2 regions of the Roseateles albus genome follow, and region 2 is predicted to be linked to the other one. Evidence: predicted binding sites of a transcription regulator. Region 2 holds the regulator's gene; the other holds the start of a gene.
The links. The regulator LexA, encoded in region 2, represses DNA repair genes until DNA is damaged. The targets are predictions, from matches to a motif close to ACTGTATNNNNATACAGT.
Positions count from the first base shown of each region.

Region 1 (4,570 bases), on a different contig from region 2:
GAAACCGTCAACAACAAAGCCAGTACCGTCAATGCAACGGCCCCGGTTCTTTTTGATGTGCTGCGAATATGACTGCTTTGGAGTGAATATTTTTTGACCATCGAGTGCTTCCCTGTTGATTTGAGCCTGAACTTGTCAAGCAGACCTATTGAAGTCTCAACAAGGGGTTGCCGTCCTGACCTTTGGAGCCAAAGATGCGACCCTACAAACCGCCCCCCCTAAGATAGTGGCGAGGTAGATGTGTTGTAGGGGCCAGGTGGCCGGTGACAGGCAGCAACAGAAATAGCACCGCCATCAAGATATCAACCGAGTTCCAAGTTCGTCCGCAACTAAGCCCTAACAATCGCCATATCGCCCCAGCAAGTCGTGTACTGAGGCGTCCGCCGCTCCTGCTTCATTGCCCACCCCTTGCGGTCAATTTCCAACCCCGCGCCGGCAAGCTTCAACGAGCCTCGCCCGTACCGTCCATTGACCGCATCCATCGCTGACATCAATTTCACGCGGTCTCGCTGTCCGCTTTGATGGCAAGCTACTGCCGCCCCAGACAAACCCGAACCCTGTTCGCTACCAGGCCCTGGTAAGGGCTCTATGAAATCAAAGTCCAGCTCCATCTGCTGCACGTCCGTTGACTGCAAATCAACCAACATCACACCAGCCTTGGCGTACTTGAAGCCTGTCTTGTAGATGCCGCGCAGACCTGCAATCGCCGAAGTCACAAGCAGCGCGCTGTCGGCCGTGGGGCGAACTAAAGGCACAGTCACGGTAGCGCTGTACTGAGGGTCATCCTTGCGGAAGGGACTTGTTCGTATAAACACGACGATTGCCCCTGCTGCACTACCCTGCCCTCGCAGTTTCTCTGCCGCGCGACTTGTGTATTCAGTGATGGCGGTCGCCAGGTCCCTCCCCTTCGTCACCACATGACCGAAGGAACGACTCACCATAATTTGCTGTTTCGGCGCGGGTTCGTCATCGACTTCAATACATTGAACTCCCTGCAGTTCACGCACGGTCTTTTCGAGCACCACAGAGAAGTGTCGTCTGACCGTGGAGGCATCAAGCCGCACCAGGTCAAGAACTGTGGACACGCCACCATCACGGAGTTGTGCGCCGATGCGCTTGCCAACGCCCCAGACTTCACCGACATCTGTGGCGGCAAAGACAGCATGCAATTCGTCTTGCGACATCGCGCCGAGGTGACAGACCTGAGCCAGCCTCTCAGGGTAGCTGCCCGGCTTGCGTTCGGTGGTTTTGGAGATGTAGTTGGCAAGCTTGGCCAGAGTCTTTGTCGGTCCGATGCCAACGCCGCAGGGGATACCAACCCACTGCAGAATTCGAGCACGCATATTCCGACACATAACGACCAAATCACCCTGAACACCCGTGAAGTCCAGAAATGACTCGTCAATGGAGTAATTCTCTTGCCTCGGGGCATAGCTCGACGCGACAACCATCATCCTGTAAGACATGTCGCCATAGAGCGCAAAATTTGCGCTCAAAGCAACGAGGCCATGGTCCCGCTCGAAGTCTTTGCATTGAAACCAAGGGTGGCCCATGCGCACGCCAAGAGCTTTGGCTTCATTTGAGCGCGCGATGGCGCAACCGTCGTTATTGGATAGAACTACGACGGGCCGGCCGACAAGTGAAGGCCTGAAGACTCGCTCGCAAGACACATAGAAATTATTGCCATCAACAAGCGCAAACATAGCGGGGCGACATGCTGAGTTCAGACGCGCATCGATTTGATGGCAGTCGTGACAACCCCCCAGACTTCAACGGTCTGTCCGTCGCGTGGAAGGATGTCCGGATAGGTCGGGTTAGCAGCTTGGAGCTTCAAATTGCTGCCGCGCTTCCATAGTCGCTTGACAGTGAACTCTCCGTCAACGACGGCGACCACAACATGACCATGGGATGGTTTGATGGCCCGGTCGACAAGTACAACGTCACCGTCATCAATGCCAGCTTCCCGCATAGAAGCTCCCCGCACGCGCATCAGAAAGGTCGCCTGCGGGTGTTTGATGAGTTCCTTGTTGAGGTCAATGCGCTCGACACCGTGGTCTTCAGCAGGCGAGGGAAAGCCAGCTTGAACTGAGCCCAGAAGGCTCTTCACCCAGGCCCCATCCACGGCCACAACGGGCACTGGAGAGGAGGGACCATCTGTCGAGCAACGTGCTTGAGAAATACTGTACATTCATACAGTTTAAACCCTGCTCGGGCAGAAGGGCCATAAACAAAATTCTTGACCTTTGCAGCATCCTTGCTGACGCAGCGACATGTTCAGCCTGTTTATGGCTTAACGGTCGGCGTGACCCTCAGCGTTGGAGACTCACGTTGGCGGGGTTTTCTACCTCTGCGTGCACAACCAAGGCGCTGGCTGCCCGACGGAGAAATATCGCTTGCTTTGCATAACAACTCCAAGCCAACAAAGGACATCATCCAAGTCCTGGGGGTCTCCTCCGGCGCCTTCCAAGGCTTCGCAAACAGCTACATGACTTGCCGGTGCGGTAAGCCCAAGAAGCCAGTGCACCAGCAATTCACACTCGAAGGGCTCGGGAGCATTCTTACCAAGCTCCCCTGCCCACCTAAGTAGTCGCTCAGTATCCGGCCAACGGCTAAGCCATTGGATGTGCAGTGTCGATTCCTCAGCTGCAGTGACCGTCGCAACTTTCACAAATCTTGGCTCACGTGGTCGGATTTGCAACTTGCCATGAGCGACGAAAAAGCCGCCGTCATTCCAAAACAAAAAACCACATGCCCGAAGGTATCGCACGTAAGCATTGACCGCCGCTCGAAGTCCTTCGAACCAGCCGCTTCTGGCGCCGAAGCGTTCGGTAAGCCAACGGCAAATAGCTTGCTGGCTTGGCAGACAACTTCCTGCGCGTTTATTCAAAATGAATTGGGCAAAAAGAGCCCCCTGCCAGAGGTCATTTTCAGCCCACACGGCACCCTCGCCCTCCCGCAAGGTCACTCTGAGATAACTTGGAAACCGTGACCGTGAAATGCCAAGTTCGTCTTCTAACCTTCTCCACTTCTCAGCAGATGGCAGAGCCTTGTACCGCTCATTGGCCAATTGTTCGGCATCCTTAACGGCAGGCCCCATCTTGCGACCAGAAAGCCCTATCAGCTTGCCAGCACGCCACACTTCGAACCCGACAAGAAGCTCCGCTTCCCAAGCCGCTCGTTGCGGATGGAACAACCAAGTCTTGTTTTCAACCTCGTGAATTACATAGCGCTCAAGTTCTTCGAAGGTAAATATCCTTCCAACTGACTTCGAAAGATTCACCTCGATGCAGGGAAGGCCAACATGACTCAAGTAGGCCCGTTTGTCGACACCTACAGCGTGTGTAACCCTAATTTCCACGGCAACAACTGCAGATGCGATGTAGCCCAGTACGTCAGGCCGGACATCTTGAACGCTCTTCTCTATGGCGACAGAATCGAACAGCCACCTTTTAGGCTCATGGAACACTCTGTGCGCTGTGAACGTGCCGAAAACAGGGTCAATTCGAACAGCCTCAATGGGCAGCCCGGGCAGTTGAATCCACAGCTTGTCAGCAACTATTTGCTTGGCAGCCATGTGCAGAGATGTCTCGGGACCCGTCGCGCAATCCGCTCCTAGTAGGTGGGCAAAGTGATTGACGTTTACCTCACCCTTTTTGGCCACAAGGGGTGCCCCACAGCCGGGGCAAACGCAACCGCAGGCGATGCCACGGGGTGTTTCGCGGACGTCGACAAGCCGACCATCCAACTGCAGGCCAAAAGGAATATGCCGCACTTACTGAATCATCGACATAAATTTGTCGGATAGCACCACACACTCCAGTAGGCAACGATGGGAGCGATAGTTGTTGAATGCAATGTGCGTCTCATTGGGCCATCAAAATGGTCCCAAAACTTGTCAGCCCACTTTGTTGGCAAGCAAATCCTCAGCCGTCTTGCCTGCAGCAATTGCCGCCTTAAACCAACCAGGTCGAGTGCCCTTGCCTGTCCAATTGTTGCCAGCCCCATCCGTGTATTTGATGACCCCGGCAGGCTTCTTGACCGCGGCGTTCTTGCGCGGCTTCTTTGTCGGAACGTCAGCTTTGGCAATTACAGCTTTGCGCCCTTTGCGCCCGACAAGGCCAAGGTCCTCTGCCGTCAATTTGTAGTGCTCGATTGCGCCTTTGATTCTCTCGATGACTTCAGCGACTTCTTTGCGTCGGAGAGTGTCAGCCTTTGCCTGCAGTGCGGCGATTTGGGCGTTAATTGCAGCGAGAGCAGTGCCGGGATTCTTAGTAGCCATGTTTGGGACCTCTTTGTGGGCAGCGTAAGGACTGGATGTTCAGGAGAACGCTACTGCTTGAATGTTAGCAAGACTCAAGTCAACTCGGTAGGACCTGCCCGCAATTGACATTAGCGTCGTTCAAAGGGACACGGAACATGGAAATGCCTTGCTGGCAAATCTCGCTCAACCTCGGCCATCTACCTGAGCAACTCTAGGGTTCGCTCATCCTTCTTGCCCGAGTAGAACTTCTCAAGCGCCTTCCCAAACGCAGGTTCTTCAGGTGCCGCAGCGTTGAACAAGGTCATACAA
Region 1 covers NZ_JAQQXT010000004.1:408,821-413,390, reverse strand. Annotated here, with positions in the region: gene PRZ03_RS09355 (PEP-CTERM sorting domain-containing protein) at 1-101, opposite strand, end outside; gene PRZ03_RS09350 (Y-family DNA polymerase) at 330-1,703, opposite strand; gene PRZ03_RS09345 (LexA family protein) at 1,724-2,107, opposite strand; gene PRZ03_RS09340 (hypothetical protein) at 2,342-3,574, opposite strand; partial or broken gene PRZ03_RS24165 (competence protein CoiA family protein) at 3,611-3,772, opposite strand; gene PRZ03_RS09335 (H-NS histone family protein) at 3,896-4,279, opposite strand; partial or broken gene PRZ03_RS09330 (DUF1810 domain-containing protein) at 4,459-4,570, opposite strand, start outside.
Region 1: PRZ03_RS09345 (LexA family protein) is a predicted target of LexA. The motif match lies at 2,180-2,197, and genes of this name have one in related genera.

Region 2 (4,570 bases):
GCCAGTTCTTTGGCAATGACCAAGCAATACAAACCCTTGCTTGCGGCGCTTGGGCTCACGTACCCGCAGTACTTGGTGATGTTGCTGCTCTGGGAGTCGGATGGCGTCAGCGTTTCAAACCTTGGGCAACGCCTGTCGCTCGATTCCGGCACCCTAACGCCCTTGCTCAAACGCCTCGAAAACAATGGCTTGATCAATCGACGACGCGCTCTTGACGATGAGCGCCGGGTCGATATTTTCCTGAGTGAAGCAGGTAACGCGCTACGCGTGCGAGCCCGCCAGATTCCGCCACAAATGGCCTGCGCGACCGCCTGCACGCTTGAAGAGCTCCAATCACTGACGCAGCGCCTGCATCAGCTGCGCCAGCAGCTCAATAACTCCCCCGTTCCTTCCCTCAAACCTTGAAGAAAGACTTCAGCAAAATGGCACTCGAAAAAGTTCTCTACACCGCCCACGCAACTTCCACCGGTGGCCGCGAAGGCACCTCGGCAACCCCGGACGGCGCGCTCAGCGTCACCTTGTCGACCCCCAAAGAACTGGGCGGCGCAGGTGGCCCTGGCACCAATCCGGAGCAGTTGTTTGCGGCGGGCTATTCGGCCTGTTTCATTGGCGCGATGAAGGCCGTAGCGGGCAAGACGAAGACGGCCCTGCCGGCGGATCTTTCCATCACCGCCGATGTGGGCATTGGCCCAATTCCAACCGGCTTCAGCATCCAGGTGGCCTTGCATATCAGCCTGCCCGGCATGGAGCGTGAAGCAGCAGAACAGTTGGTCCAAGCTGCCCACCAAGTCTGCCCCTACTCCAACGCCACGCGCGGCAATATCGACGTGACCTTGACAGTGGTCTAAGACTCGATGGCGGCCAGTCAGCCGGCCGCCATCAGCCTGAGCAGCAACTCGACCCGGGCCTTGACCGGGCTAAGCGCACCGGCGCTGGGCAAGGCGTCTGCGGACTCGGTCACCGGGCCGGCATCACAGCGAGTGCTGCGCAGCACGGCCACCCCCCGTGCCTGGGCTGCGCGCAAGGCGGCGTCCAATTTCAGCGACAGACTGCCATTGCCGGTGCCTGCTACCACCAGCCCATTCACGCCGGAATTGACCAGCGCATCGACCATCGCACCATCAGCGCCGGCGTAGTTCAGCAAAACTTCCACGCGGGGCCAGTTCGCTGCTGCGGCACTGACAAGGCTCAGCCCAAAGGGCGGCTGTCCGGCTTCAAGCGCGCCCAGCCATCGCACCGCGCCCTCTTCCACCACTGCCAGCCGCGCGCCATCGACCGAAGCGAAAGCATCCACCCGGTAGCTGTGAATCTTGCGCACTTGAGCGGCCGAATGCACGGCACCCGCAAAAACGACCAGCACGCCATGCGCTTGAGGGTCAAGTGCGACATTGACGGCATCCAGCAAATTCTGCGGACCGTCGGTTTGCAGCGCTGTCGCAGGCCGCATCGCAGCGGTCAGCACCAAGGGCTTGCTAGGTGCCAATACGCGATGCAAAAAGTAAGCGGTTTCCTCCAAGGTGTCGGTACCGTGGGTGATGACGATGCCTGCAACTTCGGGCCTGGCCAGATGCGCTGCCACGCGTACAGCGAGCTTTTGCCATGTCGCAAAGTCCATGTCCTTGCTGTCTAGTTGGGCAACTTGCTCGGTTTCTAGCCGCCGTCGCCCCAAAGGCGGAATAGCCTGCACCAATTCTGCAACGCCCAACTGCGCCGCCTGATAGCCGACGTTGTCGGCTGCATCTTGCGCTGTGCCGGCAATCGTGCCGCCGGTGCCCAATATCACCACCAAATCCGCACGGTTTGTTTGGGACAAACCACTGATCAGTTCATTTGTGTTTTGCAATTTTCGTCAACCTGGATGAAAATACAGTTACTGGATATATATTCAGGCCAGCAATAAAAGAGGACTTCCATGGATGTCAGCCCCAAACTCACCGCCCGCCAGCAGCAAATCCTCGACTTGGTACGCAGCGCCATTGAAAGCACCGGTGCGCCGCCAACCCGAGCCGAAATTGCACGAGAGTTAGGATTTCGCTCCGCCAATGCCGCCGAAGAACATCTGCAAGCCCTTGCCCGCAAAGGCGTGATCGAATTGGTCGGCGGCACCTCGAGAGGCATCAGGCTGAAGTCTGACACATTACGCGCCTTGAACGAGGCTCGGGACGCGAGAGACGGCCGCAAGGCTCCCGAATCAGAGTCAAAACAGCGATCGTTTGGCACTCAATTCAGCCTGCCTTTGGCGAGTTTGGCGCAGCTCACCTTGCCGCTGGTAGGCCGGGTAGCGGCAGGCCAGCCCATCCTGGCACAAGAACATATTGAACAAAGTTATACCGTTGAAGCGAATATGTTCGCTCGCCAACCGGATTTCTTGCTCAAGGTGCGGGGCATGAGCATGAAAGACATTGGCATCATGGACGGCGACTTGCTCGCCGTCCAGAAGATCAGTGAAGCCAGCAATGGCCAAATCGTGGTGGCCCGTATTGGCGACGAAGTCACGGTGAAACGTTTTAAGCGCAGCCGCAGCGGTATTGAGCTCTTGCCAGAGAACCCTGAGTTCTCACCCATTCTCATCAAGTCCGGCGACGAGAGTTTCTCGCTTGAGGGCTTGGCGGTGGGATTGATAAGAAATCAGATGTTTCTCTGAACTATCGTGAAGCTGAGTTTGACTTGCAGACAAACTCGGCTTCTATTGACTGAGATATCTTATTGGCTGAGATATCTTATTGGCTGAGATATCTTGCTGTACATCCAAAATGATGCAGCACTGGCTATAGGATGCCTAAGCTGTACCAGTAAAAGAAAAAGCCCCGGAAACAAATGTTTCCGGGGCTTTCAATATTGGCGGAGTGGACGGGACTCGAACCCGCGACCCCCGGCGTGACAGGCCGGTATTCTAACCAACTGAACTACCACTCCAAATGCATTGAATTGCTTCAGCGCATCGAACAAAATTTGTATTCATCTTTGCGACGAATACCAAGCATTGTCAAACTTGGCGTCCCCTAGGGGATTCGAACCCCTGTAGTCACCGTGAAAGGGTGGTGTCCTAGGCCTCTAGACGAAGGGGACTAAACCTTCAAATTTTAATCACCTGAACTGCGCGCCTGCCACTCGCCCTAAAGCAAATGGTGGAGATAAACGGGATCGAACCGTTGACCTCTTGCATGCCATGCAAGCGCTCTCCCAGCTGAGCTATACCCCCAAATTCCGGGCATCGCGCTGTTCAAGCTTGATTATTCAATACTGCACTACTCAAAAACAAGCGGCCAATATCTTGGCCGCTTTTAGCGATACCTAACAGCAAATACTTCGCTGCTTCAAACCAATTCAGCATCTTGCTGAACGTCACAATTTTGGCGGAGTGGACGGGACTCGAACCCGCGACCCCCGGCGTGACAGGCCGGTATTCTAACCAACTGAACTACCACTCCATGCATATAAGTGTATCACATATATACTTAACAAATTTGTAGTTGTTTTGAAATTTTCAAACAACTACCAAGCTTTGTAAAACTTGGCGTCCCCTAGGGGATTCGAACCCCTGTAGTCACCGTGAAAGGGTGGTGTCCTAGGCCTCTAGACGAAGGGGACTAAACCTTCTAACTTCCTGAACTGCGCGCCATCCAAATAGTATCAACATTATACCGATAATATTTGGTGGAGATAAACGGGATCGAACCGTTGACCTCTTGCATGCCATGCAAGCGCTCTCCCAGCTGAGCTATACCCCCTTAAAACTTCCAAAACCTTGAATTCCAAGGCCTTGTCGTTTCGCGCTGTTCAAGCAAGACGTAGATTGTAGTACGAATTTTATGAGTTGCGCAAGCGTTCGATCACAATTTCTTTTGGAAACAGTGCCAACACAGCATCAACGCTCGGGGTTTGCACCCGTCCGCACACCAATGCCCGCACCGGCATCGCCAAAAGCGGCATCTTCAGACCATGCGCGGCGACGGTTTCCTTGATCGCAGCGGCAATGGCGACCTTGTTCCAGTCAATCTCCGCAAACTTAGCGGCCAAGGCTTGCAGCGCTGGTTTTACCGTTTCGGTGACATGCGCCGCCAAATCTTCAGCGCTGGGCTGGACCGGCGCGAAGTACATGCTCAGCCAGTCCGCCAATGCGACCGTGGTCGCGCAGCGGTCTTTGAAGAGCGCGCACATGGGAACCAAGGCCTCAGCATCGACATTCAGGCCACGCTTTAGTAATTGAGCAGCTACCAGAACGGCCAATCGCTCGTCATCGGCTTGCTTGATGTACTGGCTGTTCACCCATTCCAGCTTGGCCGGATCCCATTGCGCCGGACTCTTGCTCAGGTGCGTGCCGTCAAACCACGACACCAGTTGCTCGCGCGAGAACAACTCTTCATCACCGTGACTCCAACCCAGGCGCGACAGGTAATTCAACATTGCCTCGGGCAGATAGCCCGCATCTTCGTAAGCAGTCACGCTGACAGCGCCACGACGCTTGGACAGCTTCTGGCCGTCGTCACCCAGAATCACCGGCACATGACCGAAACGCGGCAATGGTGCACCGAGTGCGTTGAAGATATTGATCTGCCAGGGCGTGTTG
Region 2 covers NZ_JAQQXT010000016.1:80,189-84,758, reverse strand. Annotated here, with positions in the region: gene PRZ03_RS20825 (MarR family winged helix-turn-helix transcriptional regulator) at 1-405, shown strand, start outside; gene PRZ03_RS20820 (organic hydroperoxide resistance protein) at 423-848, shown strand; gene PRZ03_RS20815 (asparaginase) at 866-1,813, opposite strand; gene lexA (transcriptional repressor LexA) at 1,913-2,644, shown strand; tRNA gene PRZ03_RS20805 (tRNA-Asp) at 2,840-2,916, opposite strand; tRNA gene PRZ03_RS20800 (tRNA-Glu) at 2,994-3,069, opposite strand; tRNA gene PRZ03_RS20795 (tRNA-Ala) at 3,127-3,202, opposite strand; tRNA gene PRZ03_RS20790 (tRNA-Asp) at 3,355-3,431, opposite strand; tRNA gene PRZ03_RS20785 (tRNA-Glu) at 3,516-3,591, opposite strand; tRNA gene PRZ03_RS20780 (tRNA-Ala) at 3,656-3,731, opposite strand; gene gltX (glutamate--tRNA ligase) at 3,811-4,570, opposite strand, start outside.